3 regions of the Methylophilus sp. YYY-1 genome follow, and region 1 is predicted to be linked to each of the others. Evidence: predicted binding sites of a transcription regulator. Region 1 holds the regulator's gene; each other region holds the start of a gene.

Region 1 (5,566 bases):
CTATTCAGCAAGGCCAGATTATGTGCACCACCCCCACAGACGTAGACTTCCTGAGCCCCTGGGCAGAATCGCGTCAGCGCATCGGTGATGCTCACTGCTGTTAACTCAAGCAAAGTACGCGCCACATTTTGTGCACTGTCGGGGTACTGAGGCAGCAGTTGCATTAACCAGGTGTCGTTAAACAGGTCGCGTCCCGTACTTTTAGGTGTGGCCAGTGCAAAATAAGGATCGGCCAGCATGGCATTGAGCAAGTCTGGATTAATTTTCCCGCCAGCTGCCCAGTGCCCGCCCGCATCATAGGGCTGGCCTGTGTGTTGCTGCGTCCAGGCATCCATGAGCAGGTTGCCGGGTCCCGAGTCAAAGCCTGTGACTTGTCCGTGTGCTGGCAGATCACTCAAGTTGGCAATGCCGCCGATATTAATGATGACGCGATGCCTGTCTGCACTCGTAAACACCGCCTGGTGAAAGGCCGGCACTAACGGTGCACCTTGGCCGCCAGCGGCAATATCGCGACTTCTGAAGTCGCCAATGACCGTGATCCCTGTTAATTCTGCCAAGCGGGCATGGTTGCCCAATTGTATAGTGTATGCCAGTGTCGGACAGTGCCGGATGGTCTGGCCATGGCAACCGATGGCTGTCACGGCCTCGGCACGGATGTCGGCGAGCTTAAGCAGTTGCTTGACGGCTTGCGCGTAGAGTTCTGCGAGCTGGTTAGCAACCACTGCGGCCTCGTGTAACTCGTTATTGGCGGGCGTGTGCAAGGCCAGTAGACGCTGTTTAAGCGCGTCAGGGTAGGGCAGAAAATAGGTGGCCGTTTGTGTCAGTTGCTCGCCCCGTTGCGAGGTGAGCACGGCATCCACCCCGTCCAGGCTGGTACCGGACATCAGTCCAATAAACAAACGTGGCTGGGAGCGATCGGCAGAAACTTGCATGGGTGTCATTTTAACACTGCTCCAGCCGCGCTTACAGAAATGCATGGGATTACGTTAAAATAGCTGTTTTACTTATTTGAGACGGTGCCATCAGTGCGCATCGTTGTATTTGACGGATACCCGCATGACCGATACCAAACAACCCTCATCTGAAGTGCCAGCATTGAGCCCAGAAATTGCCAAGGCGTTGGCCATTATCAAGCGTGGCGCAGATGAGTTACTGATAGAGCAGGAGCTGGTCGAGAAACTGAAAACAGGCAAGCCGTTACGTGTGAAAGCAGGCTTTGACCCTACCGCGCCCGACTTGCACCTGGGTCATACCGTCCTCATTAATAAATTGCGCCAGTTGCAGGACCTGGGCCATCAGATTTTATTCCTGATCGGTGACTTTACCGGCATGATTGGTGACCCGACTGGCAAAAGCGCCACCCGTCCACCCTTAACCGTGGAGCAGGTCAAGGCCAACGCCGATACCTATGCTGCACAAGTCTTCAAAATTCTGGATCCCACCAAAACCGAGATTGTCTTTAACTCCAACTGGTTAAGTGAACTTGGCGCGGCGGGGATGATTAAACTGGCTGCCAGCCATACCGTGGCCCGCATGCTGGAGCGCGATGACTTCTCCAAACGCTTCAAGGGTAATCAACCGATTGCGATTCACGAGTTTCTGTACCCGTTACTGCAAGGATATGATTCGGTCGCCCTGCAAGCGGATCTTGAGCTCGGTGGTACCGACCAGAAGTTTAACCTGCTCATGGGGCGTGAGTTGCAAAAGCAGGCCGGCCAGTCGCAGCAATGTGTGCTGATGATGCCGTTGCTGGAAGGGTTGGATGGCGTCAATAAAATGTCTAAATCACTCGGTAACTACATTGGCATTAGCGAGGCGCCAGAGACTATTTTTGCCAAGATCATGTCGATTTCAGATGAACTGATGTGGCGCTATATTGATTTGCTGTCTTTTGCGACGCTGGAAACCATTGCCGAATGGAAGGCGCAAGTCGCCAGCGGTGAAAATCCCCGCAATATCAAGGTCGGCTTTGCCCAAGAAATTGTGGCGCGTTTCCATGGTCAAGCCGCGGCTGAAAAAGCCTTGCAGGACTTCCAGACCCGTGCCAAAGGCGGCATCCCGGATGACGTGCCCGAAGTTGAAGTGACCATTGAAGGCGAGAGCATCGGCATTAGCCAATTGTTGAAACAGGCGGGCCTGGTCGAAAGCACCAGTGAAGCCATGCGCGCAGTGCAGCAAGGCGGCGTCAAGCTCGACAGCGTCAAGGTGGATGATAAGAATCTGCCTTTGACAAAAGGTGTGACAGTGATCGCACAGGTGGGTAAACGTAAATTTGCCAAGATCACAATCAGGTGATTTGAGCTGAGAAACAAAAAAGGCCGCATCTGCGGCCTTTTTTGTTTAGAGCGTTTTGCGCAAGTTCGCGGGAGGAATATTCAGGGACTCGCGATATTTGGCTATGGTACGGCGGGCAACGACGATACCTTGTTGTGCCAGTGTGTCGGTGATCTGGTTGTCCGACAAAGGCTTTTTCGGGTTTTCTTCGGCCACCATTTGCTTGATCAAGGCGCGGATAGCGGTGGCAGAGCAGGAGCCGCCTGCATCTGTGGCCACCGAGCTGCCAAAGAAGTATTTGAGTTCATAGACGCCACGCGGTGTGAGCATATACTTATGTGTGGTGACGCGGGAAACTGTGCTTTCATGCAAGTCGAGTTCTTCGGCGATTTCACGAAGCACCAGTGGCCGCATGGCAATTTCACCATGTTCAAAGAAGTTGCGCTGGCGATCTACAATGGCTTGTGACACGCGCAAAATGGTCGAGAAGCGCTGCTGGATATTTTTAATCATCCACTTGGCTTCCTGCATCTGGCTTTGCAGGTATTGGCCTGAACTCTCGCGGTTGCGCTTGAGGATGTCCGCATACATCTGGTTGATGCGCAGTTTGGGGATCACGCCATCATTTAAAGAGGCGACCCAAATGCCCTTGATTTTTTTAACCACCACATCGTGCTGGATAAAGTGATCGTGACTAAAGCTGGAAAACTCGCTGCCGGGTCTGGGGTTTTGCTGGCGGATCAGGTGCTGCGCCGCCTTGAGTACCGCTTCATCGCAACCAAGCACCTTGCGCAGTTTGACAAAGTCTTTGTTGGCAAGCAGCGCCAGGTGGTCTTTGGCAATGGCAATGGCGGTTTGCAAGTGTGGCGTTTCTTGCGGCAAACGCGTCAGTTGCAAGAGCAGGCACTCGCGTAAATCGCGCGCACCTACGCCTACAGGGTCCAGATTCTGGATCAGCTTGAGGGCGGTTTCCAGTTCCAGCAGCTCGACCTCAAGTTCGAGTGGCAAGTGCTCCACAATCTCCTGCAGATCTTGCTCCAGATAGCCATCATCAGTGATGCTATCCAGTAGCAGTTTGACCAGGCTCATGTCACGTTGCGATAAATGTGCCAGTTGTATCTGATCAATCAGATGCTCGCGCAAACTGATGCTGGTGGTTTCCTGTCTGGAAAAGTCACTGTCTTCGTCTTCCTGATGATTGCGTCCGGCTTCGTCCCAGTTGCTGGTGCTGCCAAACTCTTCATAATCATCTTCAAACTCTGGCGGCGTGAATTCCTCGTTTAAATTGGGCAGGTCGCTCTCGCTCCCGCCCAGCTCATCGTGCAAGTCTTCACGCAGACTTTCTGCCGGTGCGGTGATCTCTTGCTGCGTTGCCATGTCAAACGAGCTGGCATCTGTCGGCTCAGCTTCTACAGTGGGGGGAGGCGGTGTGTTATCTTCAAACTCGCCTTCTTCACCGTCTGACATTTCCAGTAACGGGTTTTCCTGCAGGATGGTTTCCAGTTCCTGGTTCAGTTCCAGCGTGGAAAGTTGCAGCAAACGGATCGATTGCTGCAGCTGCGGCGTCAGCGCCAGATTTTGCGAAATACGTAATTGCAGGTTCTGTTTCATGACGGATTACAGCCTAAAATTCTTGCCCAGATACACTTCACGCACACCTTCATTCTGAATGATTTCATCGGGCGTGCCTGCTGCAAACACAGCGCCTTCATTGACAATATAAGCGCGGTCACAGATATCCAGCGTTTCGCGCACATTGTGGTCGGTGATTAAAATACCAATATTCTGACTGCTCAGGTAGCGGATGATTTTCTGGATTTCGATCACCGCAATCGGATCAATCCCGGCGAACGGTTCATCCAGCAAAATAAATTTAGGGTCAGTGGCCAGGCAGCGCGCAATTTCAACGCGTCGACGTTCGCCACCAGACAAGCTGACGGCCTGACTGTTGCGGATGTGCTGGATATGCAATTGATCCAGCAAGGATTCAAGCCTCGCCTCACGTTGCTCTTCCGTATAGGGACGGGTTTCAAGAATGGCGAGGATGTTGTCGGTTACGCTGAGCTTGCGGAAAATGGATGCTTCTTGGGGCAGATAAGCCAAGCCCATGCGCGCGCGCTCATGCATGGGCGCGCGGCTCACGTCGGCGCCATTCAGCGTAATGTTGCCTTCATCCAGCGCAACCAACCCGACAATCATGTAAAAGCTGGTGGTTTTGCCTGCCCCGTTGGGACCCAGCAAGCCGATCACTTCGCCACTGCGTAACTCAAGCGTCGTGTTTTTGACGACGGTACGGCCCTGATAGGTTTTTTTCAGGCGGTTAACCTGCAAATGGTTCTGATCTGCTGCCATGGTTTCCATCTTTATGCTTACTCTTTGCCTTGCTCACCAGTGTTTTCGGCAGGGGCAGGTTCGACCTTGAGTTGCAAGGAGCGATTCATCCGTAACCCCTGTTGAGAGGTTGGCTTGTTGTCAATGACAGGCGGTGTGGTTTTATTTTTAGGCTGTATGGTGGCCTTGACGCGGCTGCCAGCCGTCCCGTTCGGGTTGGCTTTGGTGCCGCCAATCACCTCGGCATACTCGGCGTTAGCGTCGTAGCTGATATAGTCCCCGGTCACGATGTCTTCACCACGTTTAACCCAGGCATTGGTATACAGTTGCACTTTATCCATGCGGGCGTTGTATTCGATACGTTGACCACTGCCTTGCATCCACTCGTCTTTACCGGTACGTTTTTGTTTGAACGTGGTGGGGTTGCCGGTACAGGTGCTATGTTGAAAGCCGTCCTGATCCTCGCGTACGATCATTTTGTCCGCCTTGATTTGCAAAGTGCCCTGATTAAGAATCACGTTGCCCGTGTAGATACTGATTTTTTTAGCATCGTTCACGGTCACGGTATCCGCTTCAAGCTCTATCGGTTGATCTCGGTCAGATTCTTCGGCTAGCACACTCAGCGGCATGGACAATAGCGCCCATACGCTCATGCAGATCGCTAAAAATAAGGGCTTGTGCGTGTTCAACTCATTTCTCCATAATCAACGGTCATTGGCGTTCTGTGTTTGACGCCTGGGCCGGGCTTGCCAAATTGCTGGCGACGGGTGGACGCTCATAATGCACATGCACCCGGTTAAACAATTGCATGGTATCAGCCCGGTTATCAAAACGCATGCCCGTGCCTGTAATCACTGTCGCCGGTTTTTGGCGGATGATCACCGGCTGGTCTGTGTGTGCCACCTCGGTATCCGGCTCCAGCCAAAGCCGCTCGGTTTGCATTTGTGTTTCTGGCTTGGTG
Region 2 (5,566 bases), on a different contig from region 1:
CGGATAAAAAGTCCAGGCCCGAGCCATTCGGCATGCGGATGTCACTGACAATGACTTGGGGTTGTTCACGATTTAAAGCGTTGAGGGCTTCTGCCGGGGATGAAAATGTTTTGAAATCAAAGTCCGTGCGGGCAAGTGCTTTTTCAAACACCCAGCGGATGGATTTGTCGTCGTCTAGGATCCAGATTGGCTTCATAGCTGTTTCTCGTGAATTATTGTACTGATGATTTTAATTGCGTACTTTCAATAGGTAGCAATATATGGAAGATGGTTTTACCCGGCTGTGAATCACAGTCGATCATGCCATGGTGTTGGGTGATAAAGGTTTGCGCCAGCGCAAGGCCCAAGCCTGTGCCGCCTTCGCGACCGGATACCAGCGGGTAGAAAATGCGTTCTTTGATGCCGGCAGGGATGCCTGGGCCGTTATCAATAATCTCTAAATGAATCCCGACACGGTAACGTTTTCTGGCTAGCGTAATTTGGCGCTCCGCACGCGTGCGGAAAGTAATACTCGCACCTTCGGTCTGATGCTGTTGCATCGCTTGTGCCGCATTACGCGCAATATTGAGCACGGCTTGTATCAGTTTCTCGCGATCGCCAATGAGCTCCGGCAAGCTGGTATCGTAGTCGCGGATCACGCGGATATGGTTAGGCGATTCTGCCAGTAACAGACTGCGTACGCGCTCCAGCACTTCATGAATGTTGGTGGGCTCATATTTTGGCACGCGGTGTGGTGCCAGCAGTCTGTCCATGAGGCTATGTAGTCTGTCAGCCTCTTTGATAATCACTTGGGTATATTCTTTTAGGCTGGGTTGTGGCAACTCAAACTCAAGCAATTGTGCCGCACCACGCAAGCCGCCTAGCGGGTTGCGGATTTCATGCGCCAGATTCCTGAGTAATTCAGAGTTGGCTTGCTGCTGTATCAACATGCGCTCTTCACGCGCAATACGCAATTGCTGATCCATTTGCACAAACTCCAGAATCAGCATGTCTTCCGGCGTTTGGTTGAACGCGGCTGAAATAGGGGTGGCTGTGCAGGTCACGGCCGTTGTATGGCCGCGTTGGGTGGTCAGTGCAAACTCATGCTCACGATATGGGCTCTGTGTTTCTATGGCGTTGGTCACGGCCATTTGCAAAATTTCGCAATTCACAAACACGTCATGGATATGCGCCCCTTGAATCTGGTTGGCACTAAATGCAAACAGAATCTCGGCGCTGGAGTTTGCGTAAGTAACTTCTAGTTGGTTATTAAGCAAAATGACTGCCGTGGCAATATGCTCTAAACCACTAAAGCCGTTGGGAGATTTCTGTACCATGTCCTGAGCTTGTTAAAAAGAGTGAATCACGCCCTGTTTTAAAGCAAAACCCAAGCCAATTCTTGTGCACAACGCAAAAATGATTGAGAAAACTCCCAAAATGGTGCATTTAAAGATTGAGCTCTTTATTTAACAGCTCGATATTACGCTCATGCGCCTGAATTTCGGCCTCAATGACGCGCAGCTTCTCCTCATATTTGGCGACGTTTCTAAACGTTTTGCCATTCGCGCCTCTGTAGACTTCTGGCGTGTTCTGGGCTTCTTCATATAACAGGCGAGCATTCTCAAGTGCTTGTTTTTCTTGAGAAAGCTCGTTCATTAATAGCTCTCGCCGCTTTTGGTCGCGTTGATTTTGTGTCTGATTATCGACTTTGGGAAAATCGGCCGGAGAGGGTGTTCTGACATTGGCTTTTTTCTCCCTGGCAGGGGGTGGAGGCTCTGCGGTTCTGGGCCCACTAATAATGAGCTCTGCCTTGCTTTTGCCTTCGGGTTTGATATTGGTATAGGTGGTGACGCCGTTACTGTCGGTATATTTGTAAATATCTGCCCAGCTTTGGTTGCACATGAGCGCGAAGGTGCAAATGTAAAAAAGTCTTTTCATGGCAATAGTTTAGAGTAGATCGTTGAGGGTATCAACGTCTGCTCGCCTAAAAACGTTGACGGAACAGCGCGCACATAAAAAAACAGGGCAGCCTGGGCTGCCCTGTTTTAGTGCGTGCTCTTGTGATTAGCAAGAGTAGTACAGACCAAATTCCACTGGGTGTGGTGTTTGGCGCAGTTTAGTGACTTCTTCCATTTTCAATGCAATGTATGCATCAATCCAGTCGTCTGAGAAAACGCCGCCGCGTGTTAAGAACTCGCGGTCTTTATCCAGATACTCCAATGCTTGTTCCAGAGATGAACATACCGTTGGGATCAATGCATCTTCTTCTGGTGGCAGATGGTACAAGTCTTTAGTCGCTGGTTCACCTGGGTGAATCTTGTTCTGAACGCCATCCAGACCAGCCATCAACAGGGCTGAGAAAGCCAAGTATGGGTTAGCAATCGGGTCTGGGAAGCGCGCTTCAACACGGCGTGCTTTGTCTGAATGCACAAATGGAATACGAATCGCAGCAGAACGGTTTTTAGCAGAGTAAGCCAATTTCACTGGTGCTTCGTAGTGTGGAACCAAGCGCTTGTAGGAGTTAGTACCTGGGTTGGTAATCGCGTTCAAAGCACGTGCATGCTTGATGATGCCGCCGATGTAGTACAGAGCGAAATCGCTCAGGCCAGCATAACCATTGCCTGCAAACAGGTTTTTACCATCTTTCCAAACGGATTGGTGAACGTGCATACCAGAGCCGTTATCGCCAAACATTGGTTTTGGCATAAATGTGGCTGTTTTACCATAAGCATGGGCTGTGTTAGTCACTACGTATTTCAGGATTTGTGTCCAGTCAGCACGTTGTACCAAGGTCGCAAACTTAGTACCGATTTCACATTGACCGGCTGTTGCCACTTCGTGGTGGTGCACTTCAACAGGCACGCCCAGTTCTTCTAAGGTCATGACCATGGCAGAGCGGATGTCGTGCAATGAATCGACAGGAGGCACTGGGAAGTAGCCGCCTTTAACGCCTGGACGGTGACCAGTGTTGCCACCCTCGAATTTTTCACCTGAGGACCAAGCGGCCTCTTCGGAGTTGATTTTCACAAAGCTACCACCCATGGTGGCATCCCATTGTACGCTGTCAAAAATGAAGAACTCTGGCTCTGGACCAAAATAAGCAGTGTCACCCAGGCCGCTGGATTTCAGATAAGCCTCTGCGCGCTTAGCCAGGCTACGTGGGTCACGGTCATAGCCTTTGCCATCGGTAGGGTCTACCACGTCACAGGTCAGAACCAGGGTTGGTTCGTCAAAAAATGGATCGATGAATGCGGTGCTTGCATCAGGCATCAATTGCATGTCAGAGGCTTGAATGCCTTTCCAGCCAGCAATGGAAGAACCATCAAAGGCGTGACCTTCGGTAAATTTATCTTCGTCGAAGGCAGACACTGGCACGGTCACGTGCTGCTCTTTACCTCTGGTGTCGGTAAAACGGAAATCAACAAATTTGATGTCGTTTTCCGCAACCAGTTTCATTACGTTTGCAACGGACATTACATTCTCCTCAGTGATCAAGATCTAAAATGATTCAACTTGCGCACGCAAAAAAGGGACATGTTGCGGATGTCCCGGAACGTGAGCAAATATAAAAACACAAACTAGCAAAACAAATAGATATGTGGAATTTTTGGTTTACGAATTCCATTGAATCTTAGGATGTAATAGTAGCAGGAAGCATGCCACCCAAAAACAGGCATTTTGCATGGATATGAGATATCTGACATAAAAAAGCAAAATCAATACGCACCAAAAAGGTGCTCAACAACAAATTGAGCACAAAAATGGTGCTCCATGCGCTTGCGTGACTTTCACAGGTATACTCGCGGTTTGACTAGCTTATTAAAAGAACGAAGGTGTCCTTTGGAAAGTGTTGAAAAAATCTTGCAACAAGCCGCTCAGCGCGCGCAACAGAATGGCTTGCCGTACGCAGGTGCCGTCACGCCGCAGGAGGCGTATGCCCTGGTCAGTCAGGATCAGAACGTGGTGCTGGTGGATGTGCGCTCACGTGCCGAGTTGGAGTTGGTTGGGCGCGTGCCGATGGCGGCCCATCTGGAATGGGCGTTTTATCCAGGCATGATTGCCAATCCTGAGTTTGCCGATCAGCTACAGGCGCTGGTTGATCCTGCGCGCACCGTTGTATTTATGTGCCGCACGGGTGGCCGCAGCCATAATGCCGCATTACTGGCACAAAAACTTGGATATGCCAATGCCTATAACATGCTTGAAGGCTTTGAAGGCGAAGCGAATGAAGCCAAGCAAAGAACCCTGATCAATGGCTGGAAACATGCAGGCTTGCCCTGGTCCAACTAGGTGATCTTGCTATGTCGGTTGAAAAATACGCAGTCATTGGCCACCCGATAGCACATAGCAAATCGCCGTTGATTCACCAGGCATTTGCGCTGCAATTTGGCAAGACGATTGTTTACGAAAAGGTGTTGGCACCTCTGGATGGCTTTGCGTCCACGGTGCAGCAATTGCAGCAGCAAGGGTATGTGGGTGCAAATGTCACGGTACCATTCAAATTTGAAGCCTATGACTTAAGCCAGACTTTATCTGAACGCGCGCAGGCGGCTGGGGCAGTGAACACCCTCAGTTTTGGCCAAACGCAAATTCAGGGCGACAATACCGATGGCTGTGGGCTGGTCAATGACATTCTCAAACATCACCAGACGGCCCTGGCCGCAAAAAAAATCTTGTTGCTGGGCGCAGGCGGCGCTGCGCAAGGCGTGATGCTGCCGTTGATTGCACAAGGCCCGGCGCAATTGACCATTGCTAACCGCACACAGGACAAGGCGCAAGCCATGCTGGATAAGTTTGCGGACGCGGGGGGGCAATGTGGCGTCTTGCTGGCCGTGACCACGTTTGCAGCACTCACCGAGACCTATGATGTGGTCATTAATGCCACTTCTGCGGGATTGTCTGAGACACCGTTACAGCTTCCATCGCATGTCTTTGGCACGCATACCCTGGCTTACGACATGATGTACGGCCGGGAGACGCCGTTTATGCAGCAGGCGCGTACCGCAGGCGCACAGGTGGCAGATGGCTTGGGTATGCTCATCGAGCAGGCGGCGGAAGCGTTTTTTATCTGGCATGGCTTGCGTCCTGACACGGCCCCAGTGATTCAGACATTCCGCTAATCTTCTTTCAGTCATGAAACAAAGCATCAAGCTGTTTTTTGCCCTGTTTTTACTCTGGGCCTTGTTATATCAGGTCTGGATACTCGGCCATATTTTGTGGTGGGTAGATCACAATCCGGACGCCACTGCCTTCATGCAGGCGCGGCTGGAAGTGATGCAAGAAAGCCATCCCGAAGCCACCATACAGCAGCAGTGGGTGCCTTACGCCAAGATTAGCAACCATTTAAAACGCGCAGTGATTGCGGCGGAAGATAGCAAATTCGTTGACCATGAAGGCTTTGACTGGGTCGGGATCGAAACCGCTTTTGAGAAAAACCTCAAGAAGGGCAAAATCGTCGCTGGCGGCTCCACCATTAGCCAGCAACTGGCCAAGAATTTGTTTTTATCCGGGCATCGCACGCCCTGGCGCAAAGCACAAGAAGCGGTGATTACCTTTATGCTGGAAAAGCTCATGACCAAGCGCCGGA
Region 3 (5,566 bases), on a different contig from region 1:
CTGCAAAGCGCCAGCCGCGCCGCCACAAGCCATGCGAAATACGATGCAGCAAGGTGGCATGCAACCCGGGATAGGTCAGCAAGACCTCCAGCCAGTGACGCGCCGCCGGATCGCGTTCAAACACGCACGCGAGGTCTTCACGCAGCAAACCAAAGAATGAAAGTGTGGGTGCGCCTGCATTCATGACATTCTCCCCGGCCTGGACTGACCTTCCAGATAAAAATGCTTGAGCTCTTCCATTGCAGGACTGCGTTTGGCCATCACGGCAAACTGGCGGATGCGCTGTAACAACCAGTCAGTGTCGTCTGACTGCAAACAGATGCCCAATTGCGCATAGACATGGCGCACGCTATGACTACCGGAATGCTTGCCCAGCACCAAATGCCGCTCGCGCCCGACTGCTGCCGGGTCAAAGCCTTCATAGGTAGCCGGGTCTTTAAGCAGGCCATCGACATGCATACCAGACTCATGGGTAAACACTGCCGCCCCAACGATGCTTTTGTTGGGGGCCACCGCCAGCCCCGACGCCTGAGCCACCAGCTGCGAAATCTCTGGAAAGGCATGCATATCCAGTCCCAGGTCCAGACCGTGGACTCGCCACAAGGCGGTCACCACTTCTTCGAGCGGCGTATTGCCCGCACGCTCACCCAAGCCGTTGACTGTGGTATTGACATGGCTGGCCCCGGCACGAACCGCCGCCAGTGCATTGGCGGTGGCCAGCCCGAGGTCATCATGCGCATGCATTTCGATGTCCAGCGCCGTCATCGCTCGCAAGGCCGCAATGCGCTCATACGTGGTAAACGGGTCAAGAATGCCCAGGGTATCGGCATAGCGAAAACGACAAGCGCCTGCCTGTTCTGCTACTGCTACCACCTGCTGCAAAAACTGCGGGTCTGCGCGGGAAGCATCTTCCCCGCCCACCGACACCTGCAAGCCCTCCTTGCGCGCCTGCGATACCACGTGTTCCACCTGCTGCAACACCCACGACCGGTCACGCCGCAACTTGCACTCGATATGCAAATCAGACACCGGCAACGACAAATTCACATGCCGCACCCCGGTCCGCAAACACGCCAGCAGATCGCCCTCGGTCATGCGCCCCCAGACCATTAGCCTGGTCGGCAATTGCAACGCCGCAATCGCGCGTATATCGGCAATTTCCGCCTCGCCCATGGCCGGGATGCCGACCTCCAGCTCTGGTACACCCAATTCGGCCAAAGCCATCGCAATCTGTAATTTCTCGGTACGGCTAAACGCTACCCCGGCTGTCTGCTCCCCATCACGCAAGGTGGTATCGTTGATGACTGGCTTGCTTTGTCGCATCGTGACATCTCCGCATGTATTATCCTAGAGATAGCACAGGCTGTGCCAAGCTATGTATGGCTTTTATATCCATTTAAAAACAATGAGTTAACAATATTTTTGTTGACTATTTTGATTGTAAGGTTTGCGACAAAGGGATGAGTTATGTCGTGAATGTCTGGGTGCCAGTCCATCGACTGATGTGGAACCGGCATGCACACCGATGGTCAGTGCCTCCGCATAAAAAAAGCCTCCCAACCGGGAGGCTTAAACACTCAACAATCGATCATTGTAAAGTGGGGGAAGAGACAGAGGACTACATTGCTACCGGGCCAGACATCGGAGTGCCCTACCCGGTACGCATTCAATCACAGGCTAGCGGATAATATCGAAGCTGTAATCGGTGGTGGCGATGCCATTGGTGCTGATGTCCATCTGGTCAAAGATCTTGTCCAGGATAGTGACCAGCACGTTGAGGGCACCTTGATAGCCCCACACCGGATAGCGGTGTTTATGGTGGCGATCAAAAATCGGGAAACCCAACCGGATCAGCGGGATACCGGTGTCACGGTCCAGATATTTACCGTAGGTATTGCCGATCAGGAAGTCGACAGGCTCGGTAAATAACAGGGAGCGCATGTGCCACAGGTCTTTCTTCGGATAGACCTTGCAGTTTTTGCCAAATGGGCTGGCATCAAACAGGGCTTGTATCTTGGCCGCCCAGGCATCGTCACCATTGGTGGAGAGTACCGTGGTTGGCTCAGCACCCAGTTCCAGCAGAAAACCGGTCAGGCCAAGCATGAGGTCAGGGTCACCATACAGGGCAAATTTCTTGCCGTGGATATGGGCACTCGAGTCGGCAATGGCATCCACCAGACGGCCACGCTCTTTGGTCAGGCTGGCAGGAATAGGCTTACCTGACAGTTTGGAAATAGCCATCAGAAACTCATCCGTGCCTTTCACGCCTACCGGGTGATGCAGCTTGACCACTTCCTGGCCTTTGCTCTGGATATAGTCGGCCGTTTTTTCGGCGCAGATGGACTGCATGACGATGGTGCCTTTGGCATGAATCGCGTTGGCAGTGTCTTCCAGTGTGGTGCCGCCATCATACATGCGGAACTCGCCATCGGTCGGCGTATCCCAGGCGTCGGACGGATCGCACAGCATGGTTGGGGTGATGCCAAACTCGTTGAACATGCGTTTCACTTCACGGTTGTTGCCGACCACATAGCCGTCAAACCCGCCGATAAAGTTGATGCTGTCATTAGGCTTGCGCTCCAGCGCAGGCACGGTACCGGCTTTGCCATCCCAGAAGTAGTTGAGGATGCCTTTGAGCGCGTTATCGTAGCCGGTGATATGGCTGCCGACAAACGCTGGCGTGTGGGCAAACGGCACATCGTAGTCAGCCGGGATGGAGCCTTTTTCGCGTGAGGTCTTGATAAAGGCATTCAGGTCATCGCCAATCACCTCGGCCATGCAGGTGGTAGAAACCGCAATCATTTTTGGTTTGTACAAACTATACGAGTTGGCCAAACCATCAATCATATTGTTCAAACCACCAAATACCGCCGCATCTTCAGTCATCGATGAAGACACGCAGGAAGTCGGCTCTTTAAAGTGACGGCTGAAGTGCGAGCGGTAGTATGCCACGCAGCCTTGTGAGCCGTGCACAAAGGGCAATGTCCCTTCAAAACCATTCGCAGCAAATACGGCCCCGAGTGGCTGGCATGCTTTTGCCGGGTTCACGGTCAACGCTTCGCGGGCAAAGTTTTTCTCTTTGTACTCTTGCGTTTTGGCGTATTCGACCTGCTTTTTCACTTCATCGGCAGGCACGGCAAATTCAAAATTCTTTTTCTTGTTGGCGAACATTTCCGTATATTCGGGTTCGCGAAACAGTTCAAAATGGTCTAAAACCTTATCAGCATTCTGGCTCATGTTCAGTTCTCCTCTTAAGCCGCTTGTTGCCATGGCGCTTTGGTCAAGCCCCATACCGGGTTGTTAATCGCCATGTCCATGTCACGGGCAAAAATCGCAAAGCCGTCATAGCCGTGGTAAGGGCCGGAATAATCCCAGCTGTGCATTTGACGGAAAGGCACGCCCATTTTCTGGAACACGTATTTTTCCTTGATGCCGGAACCGACCAGATCTGGTTGCACGGCTTCCACAAACTTCTCAAACTCGTAGCCGGTCACATCGTCATAGATCAGGGTGCCGTCCTTAACATAGTGAGTGGTACGCTGATAGTCATCGTTGTGGCCAAACTCGTAGCCGGTACCCACCACTTCCATGCCCAAATCCTCATAGGCACCAATCACGTGACGGGGACGCAGGCCACCGACAAACAGCATGACTTTTTTGCCTTGCAGGCGTGGTTTGTACTTGGCAATCACGGCATCGGTCAGTGCCTTGTATTTGGCAATGACCTGCTCTGTTTTCTCCTTGATACTGTCATCAAAGAAGCTGGCAATCTTGCGCAGGGATTCTTCGATTTTGGACGGGCCAAAAAAGTTGTACTCTACCCATGGAATCCCGTACTTCTCTTCCATGTGGCGGCTGATGTAGTTCATCGAGCGGTAGCAGTGCAGGATGTTGAGCTTGGCCTTGGGCGTGTTTTCCAGCTCGGCAATCGAGCCGTCACCGGACCATTGGGCGATCACGCGCAGGCCCATTTCTTCGAGCAGGATGCGGCTGGACCAGGCATCGCCACCGATGTTGTAGTCACCAATAATGGCCACGTCATACGGGCTGGACTCGAATTTGTTTTTGTCAGGGTCGGTTTTGTCAAACACAAAGTCGCGCACGGCGTCGTTGGCAATGTGGTGACCCAGCGATTGCGACACGCCACGGAAGCCTTCGCAACGTACAGGCACAATCACCTTGCCTTCGTACTCTTTGGCTTTTTTCTTGGACACGGCTTCGATGTCGTCGCCAATCAGACCAATCGGGCACTCGGACTGCACGGTAATCCCCTTGTTGAGGGGGAACAATACCTGAATTTCGTCAATGATTTTTTCCAGCTTTTTGTCACCGCCAAACACGATGTCTTTTTCCTGGAAGTCAGAGGTAAACTGCATGGTGCCGAAGGTGTCGATACCGGTGGTACCGATGTAGTAGTTACGGCGTGACGCCCAGGAATACTGGCCGCAACCGACCGGGCCATGCGAGATATGCACCATGTCTTTAATCGGGCCCCATACCACGCCTTTGGAACCGGCGTAGGCACAACCACGGATGGTCATTACCCCTGGCAGTGATTTGATGTTGGATTTCACATCACACTCGGATTTGCCTTCTTCATACACATTCAAATGTTTTGCACGTTTTTTGGCGGACTTTTCAGGATAGGCTTTTAACACCTCCTGAATCAGCTCGGCGCCGTTGACTTTTGTTTCAGCAGTCGCACTCATCGTTGTCTCCTATGTTCGACTAAAAACCAGTGATAAAAAGAAACTTTTCAAAAATTGTTGAAATTGCCCGGAAGTAACCTCCTCAACTTTTGAAACCGTCTCTGGAGGGGTTGGCAAGGGGCAAAGCCCCCTGCCAAAGACTGATTAAGCTGCAGTCGCCGCTTTACCAATCAGTGTTTCATCCTCTTTCTTCATGATGCCGAAGTCCATCAACAGGTCTTCCAGCTCATCCATGGTGATCGGGGTCGGGATGGTACCGTTACCGGCGTTGGCGTGAACTTTCTGCGCCAGTTGACGATATTCCTCAGCTTGCTTGGAGTCCGGGGCGTATTCCAGCACGGTCATACGACGCAACTCGGCGTGCTGCACCACGTTGTCACGTGGCACAAAGTGGATCAGCTTGGTACCCAGTTTGCCTGCCAGGGCTTCTGCCAGTTCCAGTTCCTTGTCAGTCTGGCGCTCGTTACATACCAGTCCACCCAAACGTACGCCGCCGGAGTTGGCGTATTTCAGGATGCCTTTGGAAATGTTGTTGGCGGCATACATCGCCATCATTTCGCCGGACATGACGATGTAGATTTCCTGTGCCTTGTTTTCACGAATCGGCATGGCGAAACCACCACACACCACGTCACCCAATACGTCGTAGGAGACATAATCCACGCCGTCATAGGCGCCGTTTTCCTCGAGGAAGTTGATCGAAGTAATCACACCGCGACCTGCGCAACCCACGCCAGGTTCTGGACCACCGGATTCCACGCAACGGATGTCGCGGTAACCGATTTTCATCACATCTTCGATTTCCAGATCCTCGACAGAACCGGCTTCGGCAGCCAGAGATAACACGGTGTCCTGTG

Evidence for each region. Region 1 encodes sigma-54, which starts transcription at its own class of promoters, with help from an activator protein. Its sites were predicted from a motif close to TGGCACNNTTCCTGCT; they were not measured.
Region 2: glnA (type I glutamate--ammonia ligase) is a predicted target of sigma-54. The motif match lies at 3,626-3,641, and genes of this name have one in related genera.
Region 3: nifV (homocitrate synthase) is a predicted target of sigma-54. The motif match lies at 1,356-1,371, and genes of this name have one in related genera.

What each region holds. Positions count from the first base shown of each region.
Region 1 is NZ_WOVG01000002.1:85,330-90,895, forward strand. Features, by position in the region: gene GOC95_RS07005 (anhydro-N-acetylmuramic acid kinase) at 1-932, opposite strand, end outside; gene tyrS (tyrosine--tRNA ligase) at 1,057-2,295, shown strand; gene GOC95_RS07015 (RNA polymerase factor sigma-54) at 2,341-3,885, opposite strand; gene lptB (LPS export ABC transporter ATP-binding protein) at 3,892-4,635, opposite strand; gene lptA (lipopolysaccharide transport periplasmic protein LptA) at 4,644-5,258, opposite strand; gene lptC (LPS export ABC transporter periplasmic protein LptC) at 5,317-5,566, opposite strand, start outside.
Region 2 is NZ_WOVG01000004.1:46,999-52,564, reverse strand. Features, by position in the region: gene ntrC (nitrogen regulation protein NR(I)) at 1-196, opposite strand, end outside; gene glnL (nitrogen regulation protein NR(II)) at 213-1,316, opposite strand; gene GOC95_RS11805 (DUF4124 domain-containing protein) at 1,426-1,917, opposite strand; gene glnA (type I glutamate--ammonia ligase) at 2,044-3,453, opposite strand; gene GOC95_RS11795 (rhodanese-like domain-containing protein) at 3,820-4,269, shown strand; gene aroE (shikimate dehydrogenase) at 4,281-5,099, shown strand; gene mtgA (monofunctional biosynthetic peptidoglycan transglycosylase) at 5,113-5,566, shown strand, end outside.
Region 3 is NZ_WOVG01000003.1:397,968-403,533, forward strand. Features, by position in the region: gene cysE (serine O-acetyltransferase) at 1-184, opposite strand, end outside; gene nifV (homocitrate synthase) at 181-1,323, opposite strand; gene nifK (nitrogenase molybdenum-iron protein subunit beta) at 1,678-3,237, opposite strand; gene nifD (nitrogenase molybdenum-iron protein alpha chain) at 3,252-4,709, opposite strand; gene nifH (nitrogenase iron protein) at 4,854-5,566, opposite strand, start outside.